DNA from 4 places in the Rhodococcus erythropolis R138 genome. Region 4 is predicted to be linked to each of the others. Evidence: riboswitches for the same ligand, from Rfam matches in the RefSeq annotation. Region 4 holds a riboswitch; each other region holds the start of a gene.

What was found. A riboswitch is a leader RNA that binds a small molecule or an ion and turns the genes downstream of it on or off. The one in region 4 is predicted to bind S-adenosylmethionine.
Region 1: linked by a shared signal. The riboswitch ahead of H351_RS32965 (putative leader peptide) and the one ahead of H351_RS22015 (bifunctional o-acetylhomoserine/o-acetylserine sulfhydrylase) in region 4 are both predicted to bind S-adenosylmethionine.
Region 2: linked by a shared signal. The riboswitch ahead of H351_RS00275 (aminotransferase class V-fold PLP-dependent enzyme) and the one ahead of H351_RS22015 (bifunctional o-acetylhomoserine/o-acetylserine sulfhydrylase) in region 4 are both predicted to bind S-adenosylmethionine.
Region 3: linked by a shared signal. The riboswitch ahead of H351_RS09240 (LLM class flavin-dependent oxidoreductase) and the one ahead of H351_RS22015 (bifunctional o-acetylhomoserine/o-acetylserine sulfhydrylase) in region 4 are both predicted to bind S-adenosylmethionine.

What each region holds. Positions count from the first base shown of each region.
Region 1 is NZ_CP007255.1:5,389,176-5,397,071, forward strand. It holds gene H351_RS24705 (LLM class flavin-dependent oxidoreductase) at 1-22, opposite strand, end outside; gene H351_RS24710 (dipeptide ABC transporter ATP-binding protein) at 9-1,631, opposite strand; gene H351_RS24715 (ABC transporter permease) at 1,628-2,518, opposite strand; gene H351_RS24720 (ABC transporter permease) at 2,511-3,509, opposite strand; gene H351_RS24725 (ABC transporter substrate-binding protein) at 3,512-5,149, opposite strand; gene H351_RS32965 (putative leader peptide) at 5,287-5,391, opposite strand; SAM riboswitch class I at 5,385-5,479, opposite strand; gene H351_RS24730 (GNAT family N-acetyltransferase) at 5,497-6,087, opposite strand; gene H351_RS24735 (FAD-dependent oxidoreductase) at 6,096-7,205, opposite strand; gene H351_RS24740 (ABC transporter substrate-binding protein) at 7,216-7,896, opposite strand, start outside.
Region 2 is NZ_CP007255.1:56,795-64,690, forward strand. It holds gene H351_RS00265 (DNA-binding transcriptional regulator) at 1-1, shown strand, start outside; gene H351_RS00270 (LLM class oxidoreductase) at 1-594, opposite strand, end outside; gene H351_RS00275 (aminotransferase class V-fold PLP-dependent enzyme) at 805-2,130, opposite strand; SAM riboswitch class IV at 2,184-2,298, opposite strand; gene H351_RS00280 (PucR family transcriptional regulator) at 2,359-3,894, opposite strand; gene H351_RS00285 (DUF917 domain-containing protein) at 3,891-4,949, opposite strand; gene H351_RS00290 (DUF917 domain-containing protein) at 4,956-6,065, opposite strand; gene H351_RS00295 (hydantoinase/oxoprolinase N-terminal domain-containing protein) at 6,062-7,642, opposite strand; gene H351_RS00300 (purine-cytosine permease family protein) at 7,673-7,896, opposite strand, start outside.
Region 3 is NZ_CP007255.1:1,954,514-1,962,409, reverse strand. It holds gene H351_RS09260 (TetR family transcriptional regulator) at 1-349, opposite strand, end outside; gene ftsW (putative lipid II flippase FtsW) at 464-1,840, opposite strand; gene H351_RS09250 (MFS transporter) at 2,065-3,426, opposite strand; gene H351_RS09245 (NtaA/DmoA family FMN-dependent monooxygenase) at 3,496-4,890, opposite strand; gene H351_RS09240 (LLM class flavin-dependent oxidoreductase) at 4,920-5,999, opposite strand; SAM riboswitch class I at 6,004-6,099, opposite strand; gene H351_RS09235 (ABC transporter substrate-binding protein) at 6,279-7,896, opposite strand, start outside.
Region 4 is NZ_CP007255.1:4,790,627-4,798,522, reverse strand. It holds gene H351_RS22025 (DEAD/DEAH box helicase) at 1-1,609, opposite strand, end outside; gene metX (homoserine O-acetyltransferase MetX) at 1,779-2,915, opposite strand; gene H351_RS22015 (bifunctional o-acetylhomoserine/o-acetylserine sulfhydrylase) at 2,912-4,237, opposite strand; SAM riboswitch class IV at 4,381-4,521, opposite strand; gene H351_RS22005 (NADP-dependent isocitrate dehydrogenase) at 4,827-6,050, shown strand; gene H351_RS22000 (MFS transporter) at 6,180-7,388, shown strand; gene H351_RS21995 (exodeoxyribonuclease III) at 7,425-7,896, shown strand, end outside.

The DNA of each region.
Region 1 (7,896 bases), 600 kb from region 4:
CTCCGGAACTACGCTCGGACATGTTCGGCCTTTCGTGTCGAATGATCCCGCCCGGGGATCGCGTCGAGAAGTGTGCGTGTGTACTCGTTTCGGGGATTGTCGAAAATCTCGGTGGTAGTGCCGATTTCGAGCAATCGCCCGGCCTGCATGACGCCGACGACGTCGCTGATCTGGCGAACAACCGCAAGATCGTGGGAGATGAAGAGATAGGTCAGGCCCAGTTCGCGCTGCAACTCGTCGAGTAGCGCCAGAATCTGCGCTTGCACCGAGACGTCGAGAGCGGACACAGGTTCATCGAGAACGAGCAGGTCCGGCTTCAACGCAAGCGCACGAGCGATCGCCACCCGTTGACGCTGGCCGCCCGAGAGTTCGGCCGGTTTGCGGCTCAGGAACTGCTCGGGAAGTGCAACCTGATCGAGCAACTCTGCTGCACGACTCTGCTGCTGGCTGCGTCCACCAACCTTGAAGGCCCGCAGCGGCTCCGCAACGATGTCCTGGACGGACAATTTCGGGTCAAGTGATGCATAGGGGTTCTGGTACACGAGCTGGATCTTTCGGCGCAGCTCGCGCAGATCGCTGCCCTTGACCTTCGTGATGTCGTGTCCGTCGAAGGAGATGGTGCCGGCATCCGCCTGCTCCAACCGCACGGCGATGCGCGCCGTGGTCGACTTGCCGGAGCCCGACTCCCCCACCAACGACACCGTCTGACCACGCGGAACAGTCAGCGATACCTCGTTCACCGCGGTGATCGAACTCCCGCGTCCGACGTTGAAACGCTTGGTGATTCCGGTCAACGTCAGCAGCGGGCTCGTATCCTGACGGACCGGCCGATCGACCGGTCCCGAGGACAGGCTCGGAGCCGAGTCGAGCAGCTTCTTCGTGTACTCGTGTCGCGGGTTGTCCAGAATATCTGCGGTGCGGCCGGATTCGACGATCCTGCCGCCCTGCATCACCAGGATCCGGTCCGCGCGGTCTGCGGCCACTCCCAGGTCGTGCGTGATCAGGAGCACGGCTGCACCGGATTCGGCGATTCGCTCGTCCAAGTGGTCGAGGATGCGTCGTTGAACCGTGACGTCCAGAGCACTGGTCGGCTCGTCGGCGATGATGAGGGCGGGGTTCGCGACAAGCGCGATACCGATCAGAACTCGTTGCCGCATACCGCCGGAGAGCTCGTGTGGGTACTGGCGTGCTCGGATTTCCGGCCGGTCGATACCCGCGCGCTCGAGCACCTCGACGGCGTCCAACCGGGCTTTGCGACGGTCTGCGAGGCCGTGGATCCGGAGGACTTCTGCAACCTGGTCGCCGATCCGCGTCACCGGGTTGAGCGAGGTCGTCGGATCCTGCGGCACCAAACCGATACGCGCGCCGCGGATTCGCTGCCACGCACGGTCGGAATACGAGTCGATCTGTTCACCCTCGAACTCGACGGTCCCGCCGGTGACGTGACCACTGCCGGCGAGCAGACCCAATATCGCGTGTGCCGTGGTCGACTTACCGGAACCCGATTCCCCGACCACCGCAACTACTTCGCCCCGACCGACGGTGAAGCTCACGCCGGATACCGCGGGCTCGGCGCCGTAGGCGATCTGTAAGTCGGTGACGGAAAGCAACTGTTCCTCGGTCGTGCTCATCGCCGGTTGTTCCTTTCGATCTCGTGGCCGATACGGTGTGCCGAGATGACCACGGCGACAATCGCGAGACCGGGAAGTGTTGTCATCCACCAGGCATTGGCGAGGAAATTGCGTCCCTCGGATACCAGCGATCCCCATTCCGGGGTAGGCGGAACGGCGCCGAATCCCAAGAAGCTCAGAGCCGACACCGCCAGTACTGCCTGCCCGAACTCGACAGCGGACAGCGCGACCACCGGCGCGTAGGAGTTGGGAAGCACGTGCCGACGCAGGACACCGAGCCACTGCACACCTGAACTGAACGCAGCCTCGACGTACTGAGCTCCGCGCACCCGCATCACTTCGGCACGCATCACTCGCGCGAAATTGGCGACCATACTGACGCCGACCGCGATGGCGACGTTGATGGTGCCGAAGCCGAGTGCGGTGACAAGGGCCAACGAGAGCAGCAGTGCCGGAATGGACAGCAGCACGTCGACGATGCGCATCAGCACGGCGTCGACGACGCCACCGACAAAGCCCGCGAGCAAACCGATTATCGATCCCGCCACCAATGCGATTCCGACCGCCACCAGGGTTGCGGTCAGGGACAGCGCGGCGCCGTGCACGAACCGTGTGTACAGGTCACGTCCGAGATTGTCGGTTCCGAACCAGTGAGCCAGGCTCGGGCCCTGCAGTTTGTCCGCCGGGACACCGGACAACGGATCGCCGCTGGCAAAGAATCCGGGTGCGACGGCAAAGCCGATGGCAAGCAACACGATCAACACCGGAATCACCAAGCCGGGCTTTCGGATCCAGCCGATGGCCGTGGACTCTCGGCGCGAAACAACAGGTGCCTTCGCCTCGACGCTCGGATCGAGGAGTAGGGGTTCGATCAATGTGTCAGACATGAGCCGGCTCCAGATCGGTCGAGCTTTCGGTATTCGACTTTTCGGTGTGACTCTTCTTCGTCTGGATGATCCGTGGATCTATCAAGGGGTAGAAGAGGTCGACCGCGAGGTTGACGAGCACGAACACGAGAGAGGCGAACACAACGACTCCCTGCACCACCGGGATGTCCTGCGCCATCACCGACGTCTGTGTCAGACGGCCGACGCCCGCGCGAGAGAACACCGTTTCCACAACCACCGAGCCCGCCAGCAGCGTGCCGACCAGCACACCGGCAATGGTGAATGCCGGAATGCTCGCCAGTCGCAACGCGTGACGGGTCTGCACGCGCCAACGGCTTGCGCCCTTGGCGTACGCAGTCTCCACGTGCGGCGAACGTAGCGTCGACTGCAGGCTGGTCGTGAGCACCTGCGCGATCACCGCGCCGGTCGGGATCGCCAAGGTGATCGCCGGAAGAATCACCGTTGCGAATCCCTTGTCTCCGAATGCCGGGAAGATGTGCAGACGGAACGAGAAGAGTTGCAGAAGAATCAGGCCCACCCAGAAAGTAGGCACTGCCACACCCAGCGGCGGCAGAGAGAACAACAGGTTCGCGAGCCACCGCTTGCGGGTGTAGGTAGCGAAGAACGCGATCGCCACTCCGAACAACACGGCCAGAACCAAGGCGGTGGTTGCCAGCACCAGAGTGCTGGGCAGCGCCGAGAAGATGGCATCCGTCACCGACTGACCGGTGGAGATCGATGTACCGAAATCGCCGCGAAGAGCATTCGTCAGCGACGTCCAGTACTGCACCCACACCGACTGGTCCAAGCCGTACCGCGCCCGAAGCTGATCGAGCGCGGCCTGATCCACTGCAACACCCTGACCGGACGAGTCGGCAGCCATGCTGACGGGGTCACTCGGCAGGAGGAACAGAATCACGAACGAGATGGTGAAGGCGGCCCACAGGACCACTGCGGCCTGACCCAGTCGGGTGAGTACGTATCGAGTCATGATTACTTACCCGACAACCATGCGTCGTAGAACTGCAGGCGTGAAGAGGCTTCGAAGTTCAGGTCCTGCACACTCGATCCGGCGCCGATGGCCTGTGAGAGCTCGATGGTCGGGATGGAGAGTCCACGGTCGAGGATCAATTCCTGTGCAGTGGATACCAGTTCGCCGCGTTGGCCGTTGTCCGTGGCTGCAAGCTGGTCTGTGAGTACCTTGTCGAGCTCCGGATCTGCGCCGCGACGGTTCAGGTTGCGGCCCTCGGTGCTGAACGATGCCCGCAGGATGTCGGCGTCCGCGCGAGTGCTGTTGTAATACAGCGAATCGTAATCACCCGATACTCCCTTCTCGGTCCATTCACCGTTCGAGACCAGGTTGAGCTGCAAGTCGACGCCGACCTTCTTGAGCTGCTGCTGTACGAGCTCGAGGATGGCCTGGTTACCCGAGAACACCGGACTGAAGGTGACGCTGAAAGTGAGCTTCTGCCCGTCCTTCTCGCGGATACCGTCGCTGCCGGCCTTCCAACCAGCCGCGTCGAGAAGCTTCGCCGACTTGTCGGCGTCGTACGTCACGACACTGGATTCGTCGCTGTAGAGCGGAGTGGTGTGAGCCAACGGGCTCGTGGCCGGGAAGAACGACGGATCCAGAACGGTGTCGACGAGTTCTTGGCGGTTGATCGCGGGAATGATGGCCTGGCGAACAGCCTGATCGGCGAGAACGCCGCGACTGACGTTGGGCTGGAAGAAGAAGCTCACACCCGGGTTCGGCCTTGTGAGGATTCGTCCGCCTGCGCCCTCGATCTGCGGCGCATCCTGCGGAAGCGCATCGCTGACCGCATCGAGCTGGCCGGAGGCCACGCTGCCTGCCCGCACACCGGATTCGGGGACCACAGTGAAGTCGACGCCGTCGAGGTAGGCCTCACCCTGATGCGCGACCGCGTCCGACGCCCAGTTGTATCCCGCACGCTTGGCGATCTTGACGCTCTTGTCCTGCTGCCAGTCGGTGTACACGAACGGTCCGGAGGCGATCACCGCGGCACCGGGGCAGCGCTGCTCGGATGCCAGCGCGGTGGTGGAATCGGCGAGGATTCCGAGCTGTGGCGTCGAAGTTGCCTGCAGGAACTGAACATTGGGTCCGGAGAAATTGATCTTCGCCGTGTGAGCATCTACGACGTCGGTACCCGTGTACGAGGACAGGTAACTCTTCGCCAACGACGCGTTCGGTCCGAGATTCTTGACCGAGTCGAAGGTCTTCTTCACCGAATCCGCCGTCACCGGTGTGCCGTCACTGAAGGTGGCGTCGTCGCGAAGGACGAACGTGAAGCTAGCGGCGTCGGGGCTGATCTCCCAACTCTTGGCGAGCCACGGGGTGATCTCTCCGGTGTCGGGATTTTGATCGGTCAGCGAATCCACCACGGTCCGAGTGACATACACGGTCTGGTTACTGCCGGCCTGGGCCGGATCGGCGCACGTCGGCGCCTGCGACAGACCGTAGCGAAGGGTTCCGCCGGACTGGGCGGGGCCTGCGTCGGCAGCACTGTCACTCCCGCTGCTGCAGCCGGCGAGGACGGTGCCGAGAACCGAGACAGCACCGATACCGGCGATTACGGTCGCGCGTTTGCGGGCACCGAATGAGGGCGAAGACACCAAGAACTCCTAAAGAGGCATGCCGAAGAGCGCACCCGTCGCCTGAGACGAGAAAGGCGATCGAGCACGAATCACTTGTGAGAGAAGAGAAAACAGACTTGTCGACGACTCGCCTGAGTGTGAATGACTGACCGAGGTCAGTTGGTACAGAAAGATCCCGCGGTGCGGCACAGGTCTACGTGACGACGCGACCAGGCGGTATCGAAACCGCCTTCGACTGCCTTCATTTCGTGTTCCTCCATCGGTCCTGGCGGTAGCACCCGCACCCGATCACTCGGGGGGTTGCTGCGACTTCAATGAGCCAGGTCTCTCGGTCGCTCTGGATGGTCGTTCGCAAGTGTACGAGGTTAAACCCGGGTGTTGTCAACCCGGTCGGTAGGAATTGCTGCTCGAGTCACATTTTCGAGGACCCGAAGTTGTTTCTCGAACGGGTGGATGCCCACCTCTTCGGGCGAGAGTGACGCGTCGTAAAGCGGTGTGTATCCACTGGACAGATACAGCGCGACGGCCTCGGGTTGCCGAGGACCCGTCGTGAGAAACACCCGGTTGTATCCACGAAGTTCGATCTCTCGTTCCAACTCGCGAACGACGGCCTTGCCGAGGCCGCGCTTCCGATAGTCGACCGATGTCCAGATTCTCTTCAGTTCGGCAGTGGTGGAATCGAATTGACGAAACGCACCACCGGCGATCGGCAGACCGTCGTGGGTGAGCACCAGAAGCGCACCCTGAGGGTAGGCAAATTCTTCTGCCGGATACGTCGTGAGATCCTCGAGCATCGCTTCGCGAGTCCCGCCGTAACGCGAACTGTATTCGAGTGCCAACTCCGCGATCAGTGGAGCTGCCAAGGGATCGTCCTGCGATACCGAATAGACCTCTACCGCTCCGACACCCTCGAGCTGCCGAGTTCCGAGCTCCAGTGCCACAACACTTTCCTCCATGAATCTGGTCAACGCTCCCCCAGCCTGAAAACTTCCGGAGCGAGGGTGGTTCCGTCGACGAGGTCCGCCACAAGTTCACCCAAGGCCGGACCGAACTTGAACCCATGCCCCGAGAACCCCGCCGCCACCGTGACGGCTCCGACTCGGTCGATGACGAAGTTACTGTCCGGCGTGCTCGTGTACAGGCAGGTGAGCGACTCGACACGGGTGGAATCGACACCGGGCAACCACGACTCGGCGTACTCCACCAATCGCTGCTCTCCGTCGATACCAGGGGTGTAGTCACGGGTCTGCGGAGTCACCACCGGCCCGGTCGCGTGTTCGCCGATCTTGATCCCGTCCTCGGAACCGAGCCCGTAGATCCCCGCGGTCTCCAATTCTGCGCCGGTGTGGTGAACGAAACTCGGCCACTCGACTCCGGGATCGAGCGGTGCGAAGTGTGCTGGTTGTTCCTGTGTCGTGCGCAGTGTCGGCAGTACGATCTCGGAGCCGAGACCGCTGTCTGCGATCAGATCCGCAGTCCACGCACCGGCCGCGATCACTACCTGACGAGCTGCGAGCGTTCCACTGTCCGTCACCACGTCCACGCCGTAGGACGCCCGCGCGAGTGCCAACACCCGAACATCGTGACGGATCTCGGCACCGGCGAACACCGCTCCCGCCTTCAGAGCGGTCACGGCGCGGTCCGCGTGCAACCGGCCTGCATCGGGATGATGGAGCACCGTGGTGTCGAATCGCAGCCCCGGCCAACGGGCGGACGCCTCGGCAGGGGTGAGGATCTCACCCTTGATGCCCGCCTCGAGAAGTATCTTCGCCTTGGACTGCACGGCCTGCGGCAGGCCGTGATCAACGGCACCGGTGAGTTCCAGGAACCCGATGTCCGTCGTGGTCTCCAACTCCCGCCACAGCGGCAGCGCGTCGGCCGCCAACCCGGTGTACAGGTGATTGTCGTACGCCTGCCGGTAGATGCGCGAAGTACCGTGCGACGCACCGTGCTTGTGCCCCGGCCCGAACTGTTCCAGCTGAACGACGCTACGTCCGCGCGCCGCGAGCCGCCAGGCGGCGGAGGACCCGACGAGTCCTCCGCCGATGACGATCGCATCGAGAATCTCACTCATGGACGAGAGCTCACTTGGTCTTCGGAAGGCCGGGCGGGTTGATCAGGGACGTGTCGACGGCTTCACTCGTGATGTTCCAGCGCTCGAGGATCTGCTGGTACGTGCCGTTCTCGATCGTGTGGTTGATCGCGTCGTTGATTGCCTTGATCAGGCCATTGTCCTTCTTCACCAGAACCGCGATCTGACCCTGCAGCGTGTCGCCTGCACCGGAGAACTCACCGACGACTTCGGTTTCACCCGACTGCTTGGCATGGAACTGCGACGACGGGTTCGGTCCGAAGTAGGCGTCGATCCGGCCGGACTGCAGCGGCAGGTAGTAGTCGGTGGTGTTCTGGTAATAGGAGATGTCGGTGGGCGCCAAGCCGGCCGCGACGTTCTGCTCACTCCATTTGACCAGCAGCGCTTCCTGATTGGTGCCCGAGGAGACGGCGATCTTCTTACCCGCGACGTCCTTGGGCTCCTTGATGGAGATCCCGGCTCCCTTCTTGGCTTCGAAGGCGAGGGTGTCGAGTCGGTAGGTGGCGAAGTCGTACTTCTCCTTACGCTCTTCCGTCACAGTCACATTGGACAGGAATGCATCAGCCTCGCCGGAATCGACGCGAACGAAGTTCTGTGCCCAGTCTGCGGTCTGCAGGTCGACCTTCAAACCGAGAACGTCACCGATCAAGTAGGCGAAGTCGGTCTCGGAACC
Region 2 (7,896 bases), 1.5 Mb from region 4:
ACGGGGCGGCAGTCCGAAACGCCCGAGAACCTCGTCGACTGCGGTGGACGGTGTGACAAGTCCGCGATCCTGAAGCCACGGAATGGTGCTGTCCACCAGATGCTCGAGCGTGCGAGGCAATGCGAGAGGCAGCAACGTAACGCCGTCGGCGACCTCGGCAGCTCGGACATCGGCGATCAAACTGCCGAGACCGGAAGGCGTTCCGACGTAGTGAAGCGAAACGGGAACCCGCGGCGCCGTCAACGCGCTGTCCAACTGTGCAAGCTCTTTACGGGCGGAGCGAGCTTCCGGCGCGATCAGAATCTCGAGATCGACCAGTACTGCGACGCTGTCGGGATCGCGTCCTTCTTCGGCGACAGCAGCGCGTATCCGTGCACGTTCGAGCTGTGCCTCACGCAGGTCCGCAGCGCGAATCCGAACCACATTGGTAGGGAATGAAGCTAAATCGAGAGCCTTTTCGCCCTCGGTGAGGTCCACCCAGTAGTCGCCGCCGATGATGGGCAGGTTGCCGGGTGCGCCCTCAGCTGCCGGATGGTGACCGGATCCGGTCAACTCGACCGCTACGTGCAGAGAATGCGAAGCGCGTGAAGACATGTGAGACCTCCGAAAATCAGAAAAGTATGGGATGAGCGAGACGAATCGTCAGCCCGAACACATTCCTGACGAGGTGCGGCACAGATCGACATGGCGACGGCACCACTGACCGAGAGTGATGCTCACTCTCGAAGGGGTGGCGGGGAAATCCGCTGGTGCCATGGCTGCCATGCTAGTTGTCCGTTCGAGTTTTCGGGGACCGAGCTCAGCTCAGACGCACTCGGCTGCGCCGGCGTTGTCGTCTGCGGCTCCGAGGAAGGGGCGGGTCTCGGGCACGGGGTTCCACGCACCGGCAGTCTTGGCGTAGTTCCAATCACGCTGATTCGAAACCAGGATGTTCACGGCGTCTACCAACCGCGTCACGTCGTCCGAGCTGCTACCGAGGCCGAGGCTGGCGCGAACTGCACCGCCGGAGAGGCCGAGGCGTGCGAGAACCGGGTGTGCGCAGAAGCGACCGTCGCGAACTCCGATGCCGTGCTCGGCGGAGAGGAATGCGGCGATTTCGCCCGCTTCGAATCCGTCGACGGTGAAGGTGACGATTCCGACGGCGTCCGGTGCGTCATTCCACAGTCGCACGAGCGAGACGCCCTCGATGGCGGACAATCCGTCGGTGAGCTGGGCGGTGAGTGCCTTCTCGTGCTCGGCGATGACGTCGAAGTCCAGCGCGTGCAGGGTTTCGCATGCGGTCGCGATGGCTGCCGCACCGAGAACGTTGGGGGAACCTGCCTCGTGGCGGGCAGGCGCGCAGGCCCACTCCGTGGACTCGATGGTCACCTCACGCACGGCGCCGCCGCCGGCGAGGTACGGCTGAGCCTCGTCGAGCCAGTCACGGCGTCCGACCAGAACACCCGCGCCGAAGGGCGCATAGAGCTTGTGACCGGAGAAAGCGATGTAGTCGACGCCGCATTCCTGCAGGTCGATGCGACGGTGGGGAGCCAGCTGAGCAGCGTCGACGAGGATACGTGCGCCGCAACGATGAGCGATGTCAGCCAAGCGTGCAATCGGCAGGATCTCGCCGGTCACGTTGGAGGCACCGGTGATTGCGAGCAGCGCTGCAGGCTTGGTGCACAGTTCACCGATCAGACGCTCGATCGTCTCTTCGATGGTGTCTGCGGCGGTGACGATACGAGCGTCGTTCCACGGCAACAGGTTTGCGTGATGTTCGACGTCGAGGACGACGGTGCTGCCGGGAACGCACTGCGCAAGCAGGTTCAGCGAATCGGTGGTGTTCCGGGTGAAGACGACAACCTGATCGTCGGCACAGTTCACGAAACGAGCAACGGATTCACGAGCGTTCTCGTAGGTGAGCGTGGAGATCCGGGACGCATAGCCGGCACCGCGGTGGACGCTGGCGTATGTCGGCAGCAACTCGGCGATACGGTCGGTGACCTGGGCCAATGCCGGCGCACTCGCGGCGTAGTCGAAGTTGGCGTAGGAGCATTCGCCGCCCTGAACCAATGGAACCTGCAGGTCAGCACCCGAAACCTTGGCAATCGCGGTGGTGCGGCAGGTGTCGGCACTCAATACAGCAGTCATCGAAGACAATCCTCACGTTCAAGGACTCGTTCGTCGGGTGATGGCCCCGGAAGAGTCCGCGCTTGCCGCATTCGTTTTCGAACGCAGCCGGGTCGTCACCCGGAGCACCCCACCGCGGAGGAGGGTTGCCGACCAGCAAGCCGGGGCTGAACACTGGTACTCGTGACCTGGCAACGAGGATGGCAGGAACCTCCCGTGCTTGTCAAGACGAAGCCGCGAAGATCTCCGTCAGGGCGCGATGGTCCGGCAAGCAAGGTGGAGCGCGAGTCTCGTTTCCGGATCTGCGAGATCCACCGAGAGAAGGCGCTGAATTCTATCGATCCGACTCGATACGGTGTTGCGGTGCAAGCCCATTCGGGTTGCGGTGTGAGCCAGAGACGATTCTTCGTCGAGGTACGTCGACAGAGTCTCGAGCAACTCTCCATTCGAATCGCGTAGCGGCGCGAGCAGTGCCGCGGCTGCGGGCTGAAACGTGTCGGTTCGCGTCCACGCCAGCAGCAACTGCGCCAGACCCAGGCGGTCCACGTGCAGGAAGCGGCCTGTCTGCGACCTCGAACCCGCGAGCCGAGCGGCATCCCCGGCCTCAGACAGGGACGCACCGATTCCAGCCGGACCGTCGTGTGCGCGTCCCACACCGACCCAGGTCTCCATCGTGGGTTCCAACCTCGCCTGAGCTGCACGGATGCTCTCGGCGATCCTGGTGATCGACTCCGGTCGCGGCTCGCCCGGCAGAGTGGTCCACGCTGCCCAGCCGTCAGCCTGTTCCACGACATTGGCGCCGATTCCCTCGGCGGCGAGGGCGTCTGCGACCTCACTGCGCCTGGCCACCAGGTCGACCTCACCGACCGCCAGGACTTTGATGCCGATATGCCATCCGTCCAGTGCCCAACCCGCGTCGAGTGCGCGCCGGAGCAGTCCGGGTGTGGCGTCTGCTGACGTGTCGATCAGTTCACCGAGTAGCGCGCTACGCCGGCGCGCTTCACGCTCGTCGACCATGCGTGCAACGGCCAGTCGGTGCCCGGCAGCCAACGAGGCCACGTCGAGAACCACTGAGAGAGAAGCCTCTTCGACGCTTTGACGCACCGGGAGCAGCACCGCCAGCCAGGGCTCTCGGGCTGCGCCGGACATCACCGGGCACGCAATCAGGACCCCGCCGGAGTCCAATTCAACAGTGGTGGGCGCCCCGCGGCCCGACAACATACCGGCGGCTGCTCGATCAGCGTCGGACAACAAATCGGCGCCGGTCAGCGGGCGTCCGGACGCGTCCAGGAGGATGAACGAACGCTGAAATGTGTTCAGCAGCAACGACAGAAGATTCTCGACGCTTCCGCCGGCCCGCTGGCCCGCGTGTGTCGCCCGCAGTACCGCGTCGGCCATCACCGCCCGCGAATTCGAGAGAAGATCACGAAGATCCACGCTGAACTGCCACGGGTCGGATACTCCGAGCACCACCAGTCCGAGGCGATCGGCAAGCAACGAGAGATTCGCATCCTCCGCCGCAGTGCTGTGTACCGCGAGCACCCGGCAGCCGGTCGCCGCCGTGCGTCGAAGGAGAGCGTCGAATCTCCACTCCCCGACGTCGATTCGATCGAGAATCACCAGAACTGATCCTGCACCCGCCGCACCCGACACGGCCTCGGCTGACTGTGCCGATTCCCCGGTGAGCGCTCCCACTGTCGTCACGACGGGATCACCTTCGCCGGCAAGTCGATACAACCCGACAAAGATCGGGTTGTTCAGCAACGCCGACACACTCGCGCTCATTGCGCCTCCATCAGCACTGCGTCGTGGTCGATCCCGAAGGCCCGCGGGCCGACAACTTTCAACCTGCTCACATCTTCCGCCCACCACTGAGGGCCGGGCAGAACCAACACGGCCACATCTTGCCCCTGGTGCACTGATTCGCACGAGACGAAGGCACCGGTCCGGACGTCGAGCAACGTCACGATGTCCGGACATGTCGCAATCATCTCGCCGTCCGACGCGACGGTCAGGAACTCACTTTCGAATTCGACTCGTATCACCGCAGAATCGTGTTCGAGAATCACGTTGCCCCGACGATCGCCGGCGTTCGGGCGACTACGACGCACCGCACGCACCCGGCCTGTCCCCATTACTCGCCCCCCGGAGCTTTCGGCGATCTCCCGCCAACTGCCGAGGGTCCCGACGTGCTGACCCAGTTCATATGCTCGGGACAGAGTTCCCGGAATGCACGCCTCCTGCACAGTCCGCGCATCGATCGACGCGATCGCCAGAGCGCCCCAACCGCTGGTTCTCCCGATCAACGACCGCACTGCTACCTCGGCGCCCAGCACATCCACTCCGTCGACGACGGTAATGAGGCCGCCGGGCTGGGCGAGGGTGACCGGGCACAATTCCAACCCGGCCGCGGCGAGAGAGAAGTGATCGAGCCGCGGCATCGCTCGACCGAGCAGGTCCGCGTCGACCACGGGAATTCCCAACGCCAACGCCGCCGCAATGCCGGAAAGAGCGTTCAGCCCACCGCCTTCGAAAGTCATCACCGCGGTCGGACGCTTACCAGTCCACCGCGTCAAAGCTGCTGCAGTGTCGGCAAACTCATGCCCGGAGGGCAGTTGCTCCTCCAAAGCCAGGGCCGATCCGACGATTCCCACCGGCATGATCAGCGCCCCGGACGGCAACTGGTCCGGCGCGATGACTTCCACGGGCGTTGACGTGATCAGTGGACGCAGCATTTCCACGAACAGGCGTGGATCGCCGCCCCCACCGCAGCCCAAGACCACCGCCCCCGCTGCGATCGCGTCGAGGTCGGCCTCCCGGACCGCGTGCAGCCTGCTCACGGCTCGCTATTCTGCCAGTACAGGTTGCTCGAGTGTCTCCACCGGCAGGAACGGGCGATCGAGTCCGAAGCTTGCCGGGCCGAAGACCGCCAGTGCCTCCGGTGTTCTCATGATCGGCGGAGTCGCGATCCCGATGACCGCAACTCGCTGCCCGTACCGCAAGCCCTCGGTGGTGATGGGCTCGGCAGTGTCGGCCTCGACGATGCAGATAAGGTCTGGCACGATCGCCACCATTGCTCCGGATTGCACGGCGATCAGATTTTCGTTCTGGAATTGAACTTCCAGCTCTTCGTCTCCGACGCCGGCGATCCGCACCGAACCCCGAGCGAACCCCTCATCGGTTCGCCGGTCGACATCGATCACCTTGCCGTGAAAGAGAACTCGCCCGTATCCGTAAAGCGTGTCGGCGAGACCGTCCACCAGCGCCTGAACCGGGTCCACCCGCTGCTCACGTGAAAGCCTGATGGACCGACCGATGGCCAAGGCCAACGACAGAGTCCGTGGGATCGCCGTCCGCTTCACATCTGCACCCGTCATCGAGTACTGCGCGATATGCGCCATCCCACCGAACCTCGACGTCACCCCGCGAGCGAGGCCCTCCAATCTGCTGTTGTCACTGCCGGTGTCGAAGATCGCCACCTCGTCGTGCTCGTTCGCCATGGCGAGCGGACTCGCCGAAATCCCGTACACCGAGAAGGTTTCCATCTCGAGCTGAGGAAAGGCTCGTCCCATCCCGTCGGCGTCGACAACCGGCAGTCCGCGCCGCGCTGCCACCAGCAACGGAATCATCGAATTGATCCCGCCGCACTCCATCGGCATCGTGGCATCTGCAGTTCGTCCCGTGTGCTTCTCCAATGTGATCAGCGCCAGCTCGGGTTCGGTTCCGCGCGGCATCTTCTCGACCACGACGGTCGGTGCACCCATCTGCGCGACGGGGATCACCCACGCGTCGTCGTCGAGCTCCGCCGGATCCAGAATCGTGATTTCACCGGCTTCCCCGAGCGCCTGCGTGACCAACATCTTGCCGACGAACGGATCTCCCCCGCCGCCGGTCCCCAACAAAGCTGCGCCCCTGGCGAGGTCGTCGAGATCTGCCGTTCGTAGTGTCCAACTCATCGTGAGCCTTCCTGACCGGTGGAGACCAGACCACTGTGCAGTGCCAAGTCACCGACTGCCTTCACTCGAATACGTGTTGCGTTGCCCGGCAGATACGGAATCGGGACCTCGTCGAACTCCACGATCTGCACCGACTCGGGCCGTGCGCCTGCTGCGACTGCCCGATCGATCGCCTCCTGGCGAGCGTCGTCGGCAAGAATCTGCCTGCGCCCGTCCCGTACCGCTTCGACTCGATCTACCTCACCACTGACCTGCGCGATCGCAGCGCCGATCGCATTGGCAACGTCGAAGCGCTCAGGACGAATCACCGTTCCCAGGCCGGGAAGTTCGTGCTCCAGCAAAACCGATCCCCCGCCAACCGCCACAACGGGAAGTGGATCCGACGTGGTCCGCATCTGTTCCACGGCGTCGGCGACCCGGCGCGAGATCCGGTCGAGTGCCGTCGACACCAGACCGCGGTCGAGGTGCGCCACCGCACTGCGATCTCCGACGTCGGCCAAGCCTGCCGCGACGGCTATGTCGGTGGCCGTCAACGTGTCACCGCCGAATACGAGTGCCCGTGAACCCAATTCGTATCCCACAGATTCGGGTCCGACTGTGAGTCCGTCCGCATCCACCAGCGAACCACCACCGATACCGATCGAGAAGACGTCCGGCATACGGAAATTGGTCCGTACCCCGGCGACCGTCACCTCCGTGGTGGCTTCTCTGGGGAAACCGTTGGTCAGTACGCCCACGTCGGTAGTGGTGCCCCCGATGTCGATCACCGCACAGCTGGCCAGACCGGACAGAACAGCGGCGCCTCGCATGGAGTTGGTCGGTCCCGACGCGAAAGTCGCCACCGGATAACGCCTTGCGTACTCGATGTCCATCAAGGTTCCGTCGTTCTGGCTCAGATACAGCGGTGCGGCGATGCCGTGCTCGACCAAAGAACTGGCAAGACCGTCGACGATGTGATCGGCAAGCTCGCGCAGCGCAGCGTTGATGATGGTCGCGTTCTCCCGCTGGAGTAGACCCACTCGACCGATCTCGTGAGAGAGCGAAATTGCGACGCCCGGACCGAGTTCCTCACGCACGATCTTCGCTGCCGCCGCTTCGCATTCGAGATTGACCGGAGAGAACACCGACGATATTGCGACCGAACGAGTACCGCTGCGAGCCATGTCGGCGGCATGGCGACGAATCTCGTCGGGATCCAGCGGTGAGATACGACGACCGTCGAACTCGTGCCCACCGTGAGCGAGGTAGTGCCTTCCTTGCACAGCGGAGACCAGGTCTCGCGGCCACCCCACCATCGGCGGAAGCGCTGCGGTCGCCGGAAGCCCCAATCGCAGAGCCGCTGTTGGTGCAAGTCCTCGCTGCTCGATGAGAGCGTTGAGAAAGTGCGTCGTGCCGATCATCACTGCTTGAACAGCGCTGGGAGAGAACGAGTACTGCTGCTGCAGCGCCGTCAGAGCTCCGCCGATTCCGCCGGTGATGTCCTTGCTGGTCGAGTGTTTGACATGCCCGATGACGGTGATCCCGTCCATCAGGACCGCATCGGTGTTTGTACCACCGACGTCGATTCCGATTCGCATCGCGAACTCCCTTCTACAGTGTTTGCAGTGCTAGTGCGTGAGCGCAGATGTTCCCGAAGGCTCTTGCGGCGCTTCGGTTGTGGTGCGTCCGACCCCGCGAATCAGGCCGAGTCGACCCGCGACGACGTAGAGAACGAATGCCGAGGCCACCGCGTTGATGGACGGCAAACCGAAGGTGCTGTAATGCCCGATCAGCGCCGAGACGATCCAGATCACCAACGTGGCCGGTACCCAAGTGGGCGCCGAGTTCGGGA
Region 3 (7,896 bases), 2.8 Mb from region 4:
CGAGGACCTCCGTATTCTTGCGCAGCACAAACAGAATTCGGTCCGACGGAGTCTCACCCGGGATTACAAAGTCCTGGAATCTGTCACGCAAACCCTCGAACATCCACAACAATGCGACGACAAGCATGTGGTTCTTGGACGGGAAATACCGGTAAACAGTGCCGATCGCGACGCCGGCGCGATCGGCGACCGATCGCATCTGCACCGCGTCGTAGCCGCCTTCGGAGGCGGATTCCATTGCGGCGTCGACAATCCGGCGAAAACGCGCTCGTTGCGACGGCGTCGTACGACGTCCGGTCACCGAGCTACGTTCGACCACCGACTGGTCTGCCTTGTCGCCACCTGCCATGTCCACAACCCTAATTAGACGTCGTTTTGCCGACTCCCAATGTAGCCGCCCAACGCAATCGTCGGGTGCATGACTGCCCGCTTCCGAGCTGGCCGCCAGTAAGACTGGCCGAGATCAGGAAGCGCGCCGCGGCCGATCGGATCGGCCGCGTCTACGTGGATCTTCCGACCAGTCGCGCGACGGTGCGCGTCGGCCCGGCGCTTGAGTCCGGCGCCGGTCGGGTTGCGGCGCCCGTCGCTCCGGTCGGCGTTGACCAGTAGGGGCCGGCTGGGCGCGGCGAGCAGGCGGCCGACGTCGGTCAGTCTGTGGCTTCTTGGCAATGCCGAACCGAGGCTTGCCGAAGACCAGCGGAATCCAACCGCGACCGCTGCTCTCGGCAGAGGCGACAGCCTCGGGCTCACGGAAGGCTGCGTGCGCGATGAGCCCGAACATCAGCAAGGTGGTGATCATCGACGTTCCGCCCGCCGAGATGAGCGGTAGTTGCAGACCGGTCACCGGAATCAGGCCAACGACGTAGGCGATGTTGATGAACGCCTGCACGACGATCAACGTCGTTGCCGTCGCCGTCATGACCTTGAGGAACGGATCGGTCGACCGCTTCGCGATTCGCAGTCCGACGATCAGAACCGCGGCGAAGAGAGCAACGACGATCAGCGCACCGACCAGACCCAACTCTTCACCGATCACGGCAAAAATGAAGTCGTTGTGCGCCTGAGGGAGGTAACTCCATTTGGCGTCGGACTGCCCCAGACCGCGACCGAAGATGCCGCCGTTCGCCAATGCGTACTTGGCCTGCGTGCTCTGGAAGTTCAAGCCTTGCGGGTCGAGATCAGGATTGAGGAAAGCCTTGATGCGATCCGAGCGGTAACCAGCAGTAAGCCCGAGCACGAGAAATGCGACTGCGGAACCGAGCGTGAGGCTGATGAACGTCTTCATCCGGAACAACCCGAACCACAGCACCGACATGAAGATGATGCCGATGGTGATCGTGGTTCCGAGGTCCTTCTCCAACACCACCAGAACCAGAACCAGCAGCGTCGTACCGCCGATCACCGGCAGCGCACGGTTGACATCCATCCGCGCGTTCATGAACGACGCAACCGTCGCCGCGGACCAAATCGCCAGAGCAAGTTTGGCCAGCTCCGACGGCTGGAAGGAAATACCCGCGATCACAAACCAGCTGCGAGCACCCATCTGTTCCGAGCCGATACCTGGAATCAGCACCAGGACAAGCAGAACAAGACACAGAATCAGCAGCCATGGTGAGGCTCTACGCATCGTTTCGGTCGGCAACCGCACGACCGCCACGAACATCACCAAACCGATCGCTGCGAACATGCACTGCGGCCAGAAGCGGGCGTAGGACGTCCCGGACAGAACATAGGATTCGACGCCCGAAGACGACAGCACCATCAGCAGCCCGAACGCCACGATCAGCACGACCAGACCGACGATCATATGGAAATCGAAGAGTGGCCGATTCGTCCACATCGCCGTTCGAGCGCGGAAGGGTGTCGATGTGCGGTCACGTTTGTCCGACGATCCACGGGGTGAGTTAACTGGCTCTCCACTCCCGCGACCGTTGGGCTTGTCTTCACTGCGACCGGTCACCACACAAGTATCGTCCCACGACTCCTAACCCATGGGTAACACAAGTCCCATGAGTCACACGGGCTCGGCCTCCCGAGGTCCATGGAGACCCACGAAATACCAGGTCACGTCCTTCGCCGGCGTCGGTCTGCCACCGCCCCCGCCAACGAGAGCGTCAACATGACCACGCAGACGGCAAGCGCGATCCCGAACGCACGTCCGTATCCGTCGGGCGACGATCCGAGTACACCGAGATACAACCCCGATACCGCGGCCAGCGAGATGGTCGCTGACAGGCGCTGAGACAGTTGAAGGAAACCCGCCGCAACACCGTTCGCGCCCGGCGGTGCATATTCGAGAGTCAGCACCCGATTGGGCGCGTCGACCAAACCGCTGGCAACTCCCGACAACACCGCCAGGACCACCAGCACCGGGATCAGATGTTCCCGCGGAATCAGATTGACCGCTGCGATGTACCCGAGGATGACAAGGATCTCGCCGACTATGGCGCAAACCACTGCACTTCGGCCGAACCTGGCAACCAGCCGCCATCCGAGAGCCGACGTCAATGCCATCGCGAGTGAGCTACCGGTCATGATCAACGCCGCACTCAGCGGGGCGAAGCCCAAACCTTCGATCAGATAGAGGCTGAGCACCGCGTTGACGGCGAGGATGGATCCGAACCAGAAGAGTGCAACCGTCGTACCCAACCGGAAGCCCCGTGAGGCGATCAACGACGGAAGCAGTACCGGCGTCCCGCCGCGCTCGGCGTACCGACGTTCCCAGAACCAGAAGGCAACGGCAGCGCCGAACGCACCGATCAGGAAAGCCGCAGCCACAGTGACACTGGTTCGGGTCACGATGGGCCACAACAGGAGCCCGGTCGTAGTCGCCAGCAGACACAGCCCAACCGGATCGATCGATGCGCCCGATCGGGTAGTTCGATCACGGCGCAGAAAGCGAAACGCCAAAATCAGAGTGATCACGGCAAACGGCACGTTGAGAACGAGAAGCAACCGCCATCCGAAGTCGGCGTCGGAATACTTCAGCAGAACGCCACCGAGGATCGGTCCGGAAACGCCGGCCAGACCACCCGCGGTGCTGTACGCGCCTAACGCCTTCGCCCGAGCCTTTCCAGACACCCGGTCGGTGATGATGCCGAGCACCTGCGAACTGATGGTGCCTGCGCCGATCCCCTGCCCAAGACGAGCCAACACGATCATCGACGGATCCGACGCACATGCTCCGAGGATTCCCATCACAGCGAAAATGCTCAGCCCCGCCAAGAACAAGCGTCGACGCCCGACGACGTCACCGAGTCGGCCCGCCGGCACAAGGGCCAAGCCGAAAGTCAGCGAATAGCTCGCAAGGATCCACTGCACCTCGGAGGTCGACGCGCCCAGCGACGCCCGGATCGACGGAACCCCGATTCCGAGCACCGCCGAATCGAGAAGGGTGGTGAAGCCCGCGGCTACGCAGACGATGATCTCCCAGCGGACGGCCGAATCGAGCTTGGTGGATTCGGCCGCCGCTGTGACCGTGTGGGACAGGACCCGTTACCCCGCAGCTTCAGACGCGGCCCGACGCGTGAGCGGCGGTCGCAACCCCAAGTGCTCTCGCAGCGTCGACGTGGAGTACTCGGTGCGGTACGCCCCACGCTCCTGCAGTTCCGGGATCAACCAGTCCACGATCTCGTCGAGGCCGGTCGGCACCAGGTACGGCGAGATGTTGAAGCCGTCCGAAGCTCCGTTGCGCACCCAATGGACCAACTGATCTGCGACCTGCCCTGGAGTGCCCGCAAAACCCGAACGCTGCGAGGTCTCGATGGCGACCTGACGTAGGGACAGATTCTTTGCCTCGGCGAGAGCCCGCCATTCACGTGCAATCGCAATGGGGTCGTTGCCGTCTCGTGCGGAACCGCGCGTCTCGGACACCGGGCGCGCAACCGGATCTTCCTCCGGTAGTGGACCGTCCGGGTCTCGGTCGGAAAGGTCCTTCCCCCACACCAATCCGACAAGGGACAGTGCGGTTTGGCCGGTGAACTGACCTTCGAGGACCCACCGCGCCTTCTCTTCGACCTCGGACTCGTTCTCCGCCAACACGATCTGCGTGCTGGGCAGGATCTTGACGTCGTCCTCCGGTCGCCCGACGCTACGCAACCGAGCCCGAATGTCGTCGGCGAAGTCGAGCGCGCCGTCGAAATGCGTCCCGTGTCGCGAGAAGATGACGTCGGCGTGCGTCGCCGCGAAATCGCGTCCAGTCGGCGAATCGCCCGCTTGAAAGATGACTGGATGTCCCTGTCTGCTGCGAGGAAGCGTCGGCGTCACGGAGATGTCGAACTGCGAAGTCTGGCGGCGTACGTCGCTCACGGCTCCCGGAGTCGACCAGTTCTCGGACGTGCGAGAGTCCGAGATCGCGTCGTCCGCCCACGAATCCCACAGTGCCCGTGCAGTTTCGATGAACTGTCCGGCACGCTCGTAACGCAGGGCGTGGTCGAGGAAACCACCGCGACGGAAATTCTCTCCCGTCCAAGCGTTGTCGGTGGTCACCGCGTTCCAGCCGGCCCGTCCGTCGGAAAGTAGATCGAGGCCGGAGAGTCGACGGGCGAGGTCGGCCGGTTCGTTGTACGTGGTGTTCTGTGTCGCGACCAGCCCGATCTTGTCGGTGATACCGGCGAGGGCGGCCAACTGCGCAATGGCGTCGGGGCGGCCGGCGATATCCAGATCGAGAATCTTGCCGTTCTGCTCGCGAAGACGAAGGCCCTCACCGAGAAAGAAGGCGTCGAACAGACCTCGCTCGGCGGTGAGTACCAACCGCCGAAACGTCTCGAAGTCGATCTGGGATCCGCTCGAGGAATCGGACCAGATGGTGGTGTGGTTGACCCCTTGGAAGAAGACGCCGAAGTGAACGTGAGCGTCGGGTCGAGGTACGGCGGAGCGTGATGCAGTCATAGCCGAAATGTCCTTAGCGCGAAGTCAAGTCAGGAGGAGTGGACGAATCGATTTGCGGGCCGCTGCAGGCCGAGGTTGCCCCTCAGAGTCGATCCCGGAACCGGGCGTCGCGTCAACCCGGCCTTGGACAGCGCCGGAAGCACGAATTTGGCCAGCACCGGAAGGTCCTCGTCGATCACGAGAGGGTGAAAATGAACACCGTCGAGGTGTCCGGCCAATTCCTTCAGAACCACGGCCGCTTCCCCCGGATCTGCAGCCAGGAGCAGTCGGCCAGTGACGACGGAATTCCCGTACGAGTTCAGCTCGATCAACCGCTGCGCCGCAGACAGATTCGGCGTATCGAACGCCACATCGACCTCGGCGACCACCAATGACGCGCCCTCATCGCGCGCCTTGGCAGCCGACTGTGCAATGGCCTCTACCGAATCACCGGAAACGAGAACAACATCGGCCTGGTGTGGTTCGATGGCGCCGTAGCGGCCGAACACCACCAACTGGCCTTGCGGCGGCCGCGGAACGATTGACGGCCCCTTCACCGAGAAGGTGTCGCCCTCGAAATTGACGTAATGCAGACGATCACGCTCGAGGAAACGCCCACTGAGATAGTCACGGACGACGGCGTCGTCCTCCCACGAATCCCATAGATCTGTCACGACGGTAACCGAATCCCGCTGCTCCTGCTGACGCGCCGATTCCGTCGTTACCGGAGCCCTCCCCCACGCCCTCGCCGCGGCATCGTCTTCGACCGGAACAGCAAGCCAACCGCCACGCCCACGCGAGGAGTAGTCCAATGTCGCCAATTGCGAAGAGGTGTGGAACGGTTCGGCGTACGTGGTCCCGACGACGGGGACCAGTCCGATCGTGCTGGTCGTCGCTGCCACGCATGACGCCCTGGAGACGGCATCGATGCGGCCGACAACGTCACCACTCGGAGGGAGGATGGAATCGTCGAACGTCGCGAAGGTGAAGCCCGCATTCTCGGCAGCCGCGACGCGATCGCGCACGGCCTTACCCGTGAGCAACTGATCCGGGCGGTGTGAGCTTCGGCGCCAGGCAGCGGGGTGAGTGCCCTCGCCGTCCAGTTCGATACCCACGGCAAATACAGTCATGTGTCCTCCATCGGTCCTGGCGGTAGCACCCACACTGCGGTTAGGTAGCGGGTTGCTGCGGCATCATCGAGCCAGGTCTCTCAGCCACTCTGGATGGTGGATGCAATCTATGCGGGCGACGCTGAACAAGTCAAATCGCACTTTACGAATCATATTGACCTACAACATATTTCAATACAATCATCCTGATCGAAAGGGTTGCGCAACGCTAGCCGACGTAGACACCAAAGAGCCCCGCCCGACTCGCGTCGGACGGGGCTCTCGGTGTGCGCTGGAACGCTACTTCGCGCCCATCCATGCCTGATCGAACAGCATGATGCCGGTTGCAGTCGGAACCACACCGTGCACGTTCTTCTGCCAAGCCCAGAACGACGTGAGCCCGCCGATCGGCGCCGACGGAACCGTCTCGTTCCACAGCGTCTGAATCTTGCCGATGATCGCCAGGGTCGACGAATTATCCTTGGCTTGTTGTAGATCTGCGATCAGCTGATCCATCGCCGGGTTCGCATATCCAGCAGTATTCGCCATCGAGGTGCTGTTGGTCGTGGAGAACAATCCGAGATCGAGTATCGACTCGTACATTCCGATGCCCGCGTGCGCGAGGTCGAAATCGTGCTTGACGTAGACGTTCTGCACGATGTCGCCGGCGTTGTTGGCCAAGATCAAGTTCACCTCGAACCCGACGGCCTGCAACAGTGACTGCACGGCGAGGCCGATCGCGTGGTCCTTGGGCTCACTGAGCACGACGTAGTCGAGAGTGCCGTCGTATCCGTCTGCCTTCGCCTGATTCAGAAGCTCCTTGGCCTTTTCGGGGTCGTAGGCAATACCCGGTGTGTCTACGTGCCATTGCGACGTCGGACCGAACAACTCCGAGCCAGGCAGTCCCTCACCGTTTTCCACGCGCTGATCGATCAACGTGGTGTCCAGCGCGTAGCCGATAGCCTGGCGAACGCGAACATCCGAGCCCGGTCGGCCTTCACGATTGTTGACAATCTCGGCACTACCGGCGTTGAGCACGTCGATGTAGCCGGGGTAACCAGCGGACTTGGCAGAATTGATCGCCGAAGTAAGGCCGCGAATGTAGGCAACATCGAGCTGACCGCTGTTCAATGATTCGAGATTGGCCTGCGGACCGTTGAGTGCAACCATCCGCAGTTTGTCCAGCTTGGGAGCACCGCCGTAGTAGGACGGGTTGGCCTTGAAGATTCGCTCGACGCTCGGCGTGAAGAGATCTTCGGTGAAGGGTCCGGCACCCACTGCGGTGAACTTGTCGCCTTGCTGCGAACTCGGGGCGACGATCATCCCGTGCCCGAGAGCGAGCATCGACGGAAAGCGCATCCACGGCGTTTTCAGCTTGAAGTCGACCGTCGTGGGACCGCTTGCCTGCGCCGATTCCACCGAAGCCAGCCACAACTCGGCGCCATTGCCCTTGCCCGCGTTGTACCGATCGATGCTTGTGATCACGGCGTTGGCATCGAGCGCAGAGCCGTCGCTGAACTTCACACCGTCGCGAAGTTTCAACGTCCACGTGCTTCCGTCGTCGCTGGTATCGAGCGATTGAGCCAACTTGGGCTCGAACTCGCCGCTCGCAGTGTCGTAACTCATCAGGACGTCGTACACCGCAGCGAAGGCCTCACCGCCGGAACCGCCGCGCGCTGCCGTCTTGGTCGGGTCGAGTGAGGGAACGAGCACCTGCACGCCGTACGTCATGGTCCCGCCGGCGACCGCGTCGCCTGGGTCCGGTTGCTCGTTGACCATGCCGGTCACGACGTCCCCCGACGTGTTCGTCGTATCGGTTCCGCTGTCGTCACCGTTGCTCGCGCAGCCCACCAACAGAACCCCGGTACCGAGCAATGCGACGGCGACCCGGCTGACTTTCCCGATGCGCCAAGATCTC
Region 4 (7,896 bases):
CGTTGACGGTGCGCTTCTGGCCGATGCGGTGTGCCCGGTCGGTTGCTTGATCCTCGACGGCTGGGTTCCACCACCGGTCGTAGTGCACGACGTGACTTGCGCGCGTGAGGTTGAGGCCGAAGCCGGCGGCGCGCAAGCTCAGAATCAGAACCGGTGGTGAATCCGTGTCGTTCTGGAATGCGTCGACCATCGCGTCGCGCTTGTCGGTGTTCAGGCCGCCGTGAAGGAACGGGATTGCGCCGATTCCCAACTCGGAGCCCAGGTGCCGCGAGAGCATCTCGCCCATCGTCCGGTACTGCGTGAATATCAGCGCGCGATCGCCGTCGTCGACGATCTCGGCGATCATTTCCGTTGCGCGGTCGAGCTTTCCGGATCTTCCGTAGAGGTCATCCGTATCGCCGGTGACCTGCGCCGGATGATTGCATACCTGCTTGAGGGTGGTCAGCAGTGCAAGGATATTGCCGCGCCGGGCAATTCCCGTACCCAAACCGGTGTCGAAAGCATCTGCAACTGCAGACCGATAGATGCGCGCCTGTTCCGACGTCAGAGTGCACGAGACGGTGGAAAATTGCTTGGGCGGAAGATCCTTGGCCACTGTGTCTTTGGTTCTGCGCAGAATGAACGGATCGATGACCGCGGCAAGCCTGGTCGCCGCGGTGGCCGATCGACCGGATTCGATCGGTACGGCAAAGCGTTGACGAAACCGTGCGCGAGTTCCGAGGACTTCGGGATTGGCGACGCGAAAGAGCGACCACAATTCTTCGAGACGGTTCTCCACCGGCGTGCCGGTCATCGCTACCTTGACGTCGGCCGACAACTGCATTGCTGCTTTGGCTGCCAGCGAAGAGGGGTTCTTGATCTGCTGTGCCTCGTCGAAGACCACTGAACTCCAATGGATCGGGGCCAATTGGTCTGCGTCGGAACGCAAGACGCTGTAGCTGGTCAGCACCGTGGCGCCGGCAGGAACACGAGTGGGAAGTGCGCGAGCGGTCCCGTGATGAACGTGCAGTGGCAGATGCGGAGCGAATCGCTCGATCTCGCGGCGCCAGTTTCCGATGACCGAGGTGGGACACACAACCAGGTGTGGACCGTCGTCGGCGCGGATCGCGATCATCGAAATCGCTTGCAGTGTCTTGCCCAAACCCATCTCGTCGGCGAGGATTCCACCGCCCGAACCCGACAGTGCAGTCAGCCAGGCAACTCCGTGCACTTGATACGGGCGCAATGTCGCCTGAATCTTTGCTCGGCGAAGACTCTCCACGGCTGCGCGCGCTTCCGTGAACAACCGCACCGTGGACCGGGCGCTTCTGATTTTCGTGTCGTCGCGCTCGATCGCGGCATGCGCTGCAGTCGGAATGTCATGTGCGCCGGTGTCGATGACGCGCTTCCATGCGAGCAACGACGGTCCGAGGTCGTCGCGACGTGCATCGAGGGTGTGCAAGGCGTCGATCGCGGTGGCGAGGTCGAGCAGTTGCGCTTCGACGTCGGTCGCTGTGATCGACTCGTGGACCGGGATCGCCAGCCGGCAGATGCCCGGCGACCCGGTCGGCATCCCCATCGCCGACAGGCGCGCTGCCGGATCTGGGTCACCCCAGAACGCGAAGGACATGTGCTCGGGAATGTACGTAGCCTGCAGGCGCGTCGAGCACGGCTGATTCACGTTCGCCGATGCTAGCCGCGCCGGCTCAGGTACGCCAATGAAAATGTCGGGAAAACCTGCAGATCAGCTGTGGTTTTCCCGACATTGACGGATCCTGAAATTGTGCCTCTGTGCCGGATCAGCGGGCCGTGCGTGCGAACTCCATCGTTCGGCGAAGCAGTCCGGCGACAGCGTCCGCCTCCGTCAGGAAGCCGTCATGGCCGTCTCTGGACTTGAGAATCTCGAGGCCCGTGCACGTCGAAATGCCGTCCGCGATCTCCTCTTGCAAACGAAGGGGATACAGCCGATCCGAGTCCACGCCGCCCACGACGACCGGCGCCGTGATCGATGCCAACGCCGCTGCAACGCCGCCGCGTCCACGACCGATGTCGTGCCGGTTCATGGCTTCGGTCAGGAGGACGTACGTGCTCGGGTCGAAGCGGTCGACCAGCTTGTCTGCCTGATGTTCCAGGTAACTCTGGACGGCGTATCGTCCACCGTTCCAAGGATTTTCGTCGTTCTGAGCGGAGTTCTCGAAGCGCGCATCCAGTTCGGACTCGGTGCGGTACGTCAGGTGCGCGATGCGACGGGCGATGCCGAGTCCGGCGCGAGGTGCCCGCCCCGTTCCGTGGTAGTCACCGCCCTGCCAATCCGGATCGGAGACGATGGCAGCGATCTGCGTCGTCTGGGTGCCGATCTGATCTGCAGTGGCCCGTGAACCGGTTGCGAGAACCAACGCGGAGCGAATGCTGTCCGGGTAGGAAACTGCCCATTCAAGGGTGCGCATCCCGCCCATGGATCCGCCGACTACCGAGGCCAACTGGTCGATCCCGAGGAGATCGACGAGCTTCTTCTCCGCCGCGATCTGATCCCGGATGGAGATCTCCGGGAACCTGCTGCCCCACGGCTTGCCGTCGTCGGCCAGCGAACTAGGACCGGTCGTGCCGCGACAACCACCGAGGACATTGGTTGCGATGACGCACCATTCGCCGGTGTCGATCGGTTCGCCCGGCCCAACCATCCCGTTCCACCAGCCGGGGGAGGGCTGATTTGCGGAGATCGGTCCGGTGACGTGTGAGTCTCCGGTCAGTGCGTGCTCGACGAGTACGACGTTGTCGCGGTTCGGGGACAGCTCACCCCACCGCTGAACGGCGAGCGAAACCGAGGGGAGTACCGCGCCGCTCTCGAGTTCCAGGGCGCCGATGTCGACGAACCCCACCTGGCCGTCGGGCGGGGGAAGGAGGTCGATCCTGGGCTCCAATTCGTTCACGGTCACGAGTTTGCCACCGCAGCCAGGCCGACGGTGATATCGGCGAGGATGTCGTCGATTCCTTCGATACCGACCGCGAGGCGGACGAGTCCGGGCGTGACACCGGAGGCGAGCTGCTCTTCGGGGGTGAGCTGCGAGTGTGTCGTCGAGGCGGGGTGGATGACGAGTGAGCGAACGTCACCGATGTTGGCGACGTGGCTGTGCAGCGTCAGGGCGTTGACGAACGTCTTGCCCGCATCGATACCTCCGGGCAGCTCGAAGGTGACGATGGCGCCGGTTCCCTTGGGCGTCAGCTGCTTTCCGCGTTCGAACCATGGCGAGGTGGGGAGTCCCGCGTAGGAAACGGAGGCCACCTCGCCGTGGCCGTCGAGGAATTCGGCGACCTTCTGGGCATTGGACACGTGGCGCTCGATGCGCAGGCTCAGGGTTTCGATGCCCTGCGCGATGAGGAACGCGTTGAACGGCGCCACGGCGGAGCCGAGATCGCGCAGCAGTTGGACGCGCGCCTTGAGTGCGAATGCCGGCGCGCCGAGGTCTGCGAAGGTGACGCCGTGATAGCTGGGGTCAGGCGTCGTGAAGTTCGAGTGGCGACCCTGCGTCCAGTCGAAGGTGCCACCGTCGACGATGACGCCGGCGATCGCGGTGCCGTGTCCGCCAAGGTATTTGGTGGCGGAGTGAACGACGATGTCGGCGCCGTGTTCGAGTGGGCGGAGCAGGTACGGCGTCGCGACAGTGTTGTCCACGATCAACGGAAGACCGTTCTCGTGGGCCAACGACGAGATACCGGGGAGGTCGAGAATGTGGTTCTTGGGATTGGCGATCGTCTCGCCGTAGAACGCCTTCGTGTTCGGGCGAATGGCTTCGCGCCACTGCTCGAGATCGTCGGGATCCTCGACGAAGGTGACTTCGATGCCCAGCTTGCGAAGGGTGTAATGCAAGAGGTTGTACGTGCCGCCGTACAGGTACGGGCTCGAGACGATGTGGTCGCCGGCTTCGGCGATGTTGAGGATCGCGATGGTTTCGGCAGCCTGACCCGAGGAGAGGAGGAGTGCGGCGACTCCGCCTTCGAGGGCGGCGATGCGCTGCTCGACGGCGTCCTGTGTGGGATTCATGATCCGCGTGTAGATGTTGCCAGGCTCGGCGAGGCCGAACAGTGCCGCAGCGTGATCGGTGCTGTCGAAGACGTAGCTGGTGGTCTGGTAGATCGGCAGAGCGCGCGCATTGGTGGCGGTGTCCGCTGTCTGCCCGGCGTGCACCTGCTTGGTCTCGAACGACCAGTTCGCGGTCGGATCAGAAGTTGCTGCGCCGTCGGCTGTGTTGTCGGTCATGATTTGTTCACTCCAGTGGTCTGACGGATAGATGTCGGACGGGGGCGAAGGATCGCCGCCCCGTGCTGGGGTCTATCTACAAGTGCGACACATACTGAGTTACCTCCGTGGGGCTCGGCCCGGTCTGGGGTCCGTCCCTGTCGGACCCGCGCTTGTCACCCGAATTGCGGTGGAACTGCGTGAGCAGATCCACGTCGGGAAACCTGGTCATCACCCGGGGCACCCCACCGCGGTTGGAGGGTTGCCGTCCAGCGAGCCGGGGCTTGACGCTGACACTCATGACCAAGTCGGATTCTACCGGGAAGTGAGCGCAGTCCTGACGCGGGGCGAATTGTGAGCCGCAACCGCACGCGAGACAGAGCGACGCAGCCCACTAGCAGGAAAAAGTTACTCGCGAGTAGAGACCGATGGGTGGACCTGCCGGTTGCGGCCTCACGGGTTAGCAGTACGCTTGTCTTGTTTGGGACTCATCTCCCGAGATCAGTCCACACCGTCTAGGTTTGATAATCGAACCGTTCGCGGACCCACTCACAAAGTGTGACCGCAACCGTGTAACCAGGGAAACTTCCTAGGAGGACGCGAAGCACCCATGTCCAAAATCAAGGTTGAGGGCACCGTCGTCGAACTCGACGGCGATGAGATGACGCGCATTATCTGGCAGTTCATCAAAGACAAGTTGATCCATCCGTATCTCGATGTGAACCTCGAGTACTACGACCTCGGTATCGAGTACCGCGACGAGACCGACGACCAGGTCACCATCGACGCAGCGCACGCGATCCAGAAGCACGGCGTCGGCGTCAAATGCGCCACGATCACGCCGGACGAGGCACGTGTCGAGGAATTCGGTCTCAAGAAGATGTGGCGTTCCCCGAACGGAACGATCCGCAACATTCTCGGCGGCACGATCTTCCGCGCACCGATCATCATCTCCAACGTTCCGCGACTCGTTCCGGGCTGGACCAAGCCGATCATCATCGGCCGTCACGCATTCGGCGACCAGTACCGCGCCACAGACTTCAAGGTCCCCGGCCCCGGCAAGGTGATGATCACCTACACGCCTGAGGACGGCAGCGCACCGATCGAGCACGAACTGGTCAACTTCCCCGAAGAGGGCGGCGTCGTCCAGGGGCAGTACAACTTCACCACGTCCATCCGTGACTTCGCTCGCGCGTCGCTCACCTACGGACTGCAGCAGAACTACCCGGTGTACCTGTCCACCAAGAACACCATTCTCAAGGCGTACGACGGTGCCTTCAAGGACATCTTCCAGCACGTCTACGAGACCGAGTTCAAGGCTGAGTTCGATGCCGCAGGTCTGACCTACGAGCACCGCCTCATCGACGACATGGTCGCTTCCGCACTCAAGTGGGAGGGTGGATACGTCTGGGCATGCAAGAACTACGACGGCGACGTCCAGTCCGACACCGTGGCCCAGGGCTTCGGCTCGCTCGGCCTCATGACGTCGGTTCTGCTGACACCGGACGGAAGGACCTGTGAGGCAGAGGCTGCTCACGGCACCGTGACGCGTCACTACCGTCAGCACCAGCAGGGCAAGCCCACCTCGACCAACCCGATCGCGTCCATCTTCGCGTGGACCCGCGGGCTCGAGCATCGTGGCAAGCTCGACAGCACCCCTGAGGTCATCGGCTTCGCGCAGGCGCTCGAAGACGTTGTCATCAAGACCGTCGAAAGCGGCCAGATGACCAAGGACCTCTCGATGCTGGTCGGCGGCGATCAGGGCTACCTGACCACCGAGGAGTTCCTCGGTGCACTCGACGTGAACCTGCAGAAGGCCATGGCCGCGAAGTAGATTCACTGTTTCACCTTCTGATGGGACGTCCGGGAAACCGGGCGTCCCATTTGTGTTCGCGGTCTCACGTGAGTGAACTCACCCGCTCTCACTTGGAAGTTCAACCAGGTGTGAGACCACAATTGATCAGTGACTTCGTCTACCCTCTCCCGTTCTGACACCTCGACACCCGGGGTTCGTTCCGCCAGAGGTCCAGCGATGCTCGCTCTTGCCCTCGGCGGTTTCGGTATCGGCACAACCGAGTTCGTCGCCATGGGATTGCTCCCGGAAATGGCATCCGGGCTCGGCGTCTCGGAACCCATCGCGGGTCACGTGATCTCGGCGTACGCGCTCGGGGTTGTCGTCGGTGCTCCGCTGATCGCTGCTCTCACCGCACGGGTACCGCGCCGCACCCTGTTGATCGCACTCATGGTCGCATTCACCGTCGGCAATGCCGCTTCGGTCTTTGCGCCCTCGTACACGACGCTGATGATGGCTCGATTCGTCGCCGGATTGCCGCACGGCGCGTACTTCGGAGTCGCCGCACTGGTCGCCGCTCATTTGGCCGAACCAGGTAAACGCGCGAAGGCCGTGGCGATGGTGATGATGGGTCTGTCCGTGGCCAATGTGATCGGGGTGCCGGTCGCGGCCTGGATCGGCCAGGCACTCGGCTGGCGCAGCGCCTTCGCCTTGGTGGCCGTGATCGGGGTGGCAACGGTTGCTTCGCTGTTCGTCTGGATTCCGCGGTTGGACGGTATGCCGGTGACGAATCCGATCACCGAACTCGGGGCACTGGGCCGCGTTCAGGTGTGGATGACCCTGATCGTGGGAATGGTCGGATTCGGCGGGATGTTTGCCGTCTACACCTACGTCAGTACGACGCTCACCGACGTGTCCGGTCTCGGTGCTTCGTTCGTTCCTCTGGCGCTCATGCTGTACGGACTGGGCATGGTCGCCGGCAACTTCGTCGGTGGATACCTCGCGGATCGCGCGCTGATGAAGGGTTTGTTCCTGTCGATGGGATCCCTCGTGGTGATCCTCGCGGTCTTCGTGATCGCCGTGCGCAATCCGTACACGGCGCTTGTCTTCGTCTTCCTCATCGGGCTTGCCGGGTCCTCGATGGTTCCTGGCCTTCAAACACGGTTGATGGATGTCGCCGAGGACGCTCAGACCTTGGCTGCGTCTCTCAATCACGCCGCGCTGAACATCGCCAATGCCTTCGGAGCGTGGATCGGCGGCGTCGTCATCGCTGCCGGTTACGGGTATACCGCACCGGCAGCGGTTGGGTCGTTGCTGGCCGTCGCGGGTCTCGTCGTGCTGGCGGCTGCGGTGATTCTGCAGCGTAGGGCCGTGCGCTGACCTGGGCGCCCATCCGCGTCGGTGGAATCGGCTACGGTGCTTGCCGTGCCACAAACTGCTGACTCCCACATTCTTGCGCCCCACACCATCACGTCCGTGAACGTCAACGGCGTTCGAGCAGCTGCCCGCAAGGGCATGCTCGATTGGCTGGAGAAGACGTCGGCGGATTTCATCTGCCTTCAGGAAACGCGTGCGTCGGACGATCAGCTTCGCGAGACTCTCGAACCAGCGCTCGGCAACGGATGGTTCCTCGTCTCCGCCGAGCCGTCCGCGAAGGGACGCAACGGAGTCGCTGTGCTTTCACGCACGGAACCTGACGCGGTGCGGATCGGTCACGGCGACGACGAGTTTCTCGACGCCGGTCGATACATCGAAGCCGACTTCGCGGATCTGACCGTCGCGAGCCTGTACCTGCCCTCCGGTGAGGCGCTCACGCCGAAGCAGGAGGAGAAGGAGCGGTTCATGGCGTCCTTCGCAGTTCACCTCGCCTCCACCGCTGCGGCGGCCG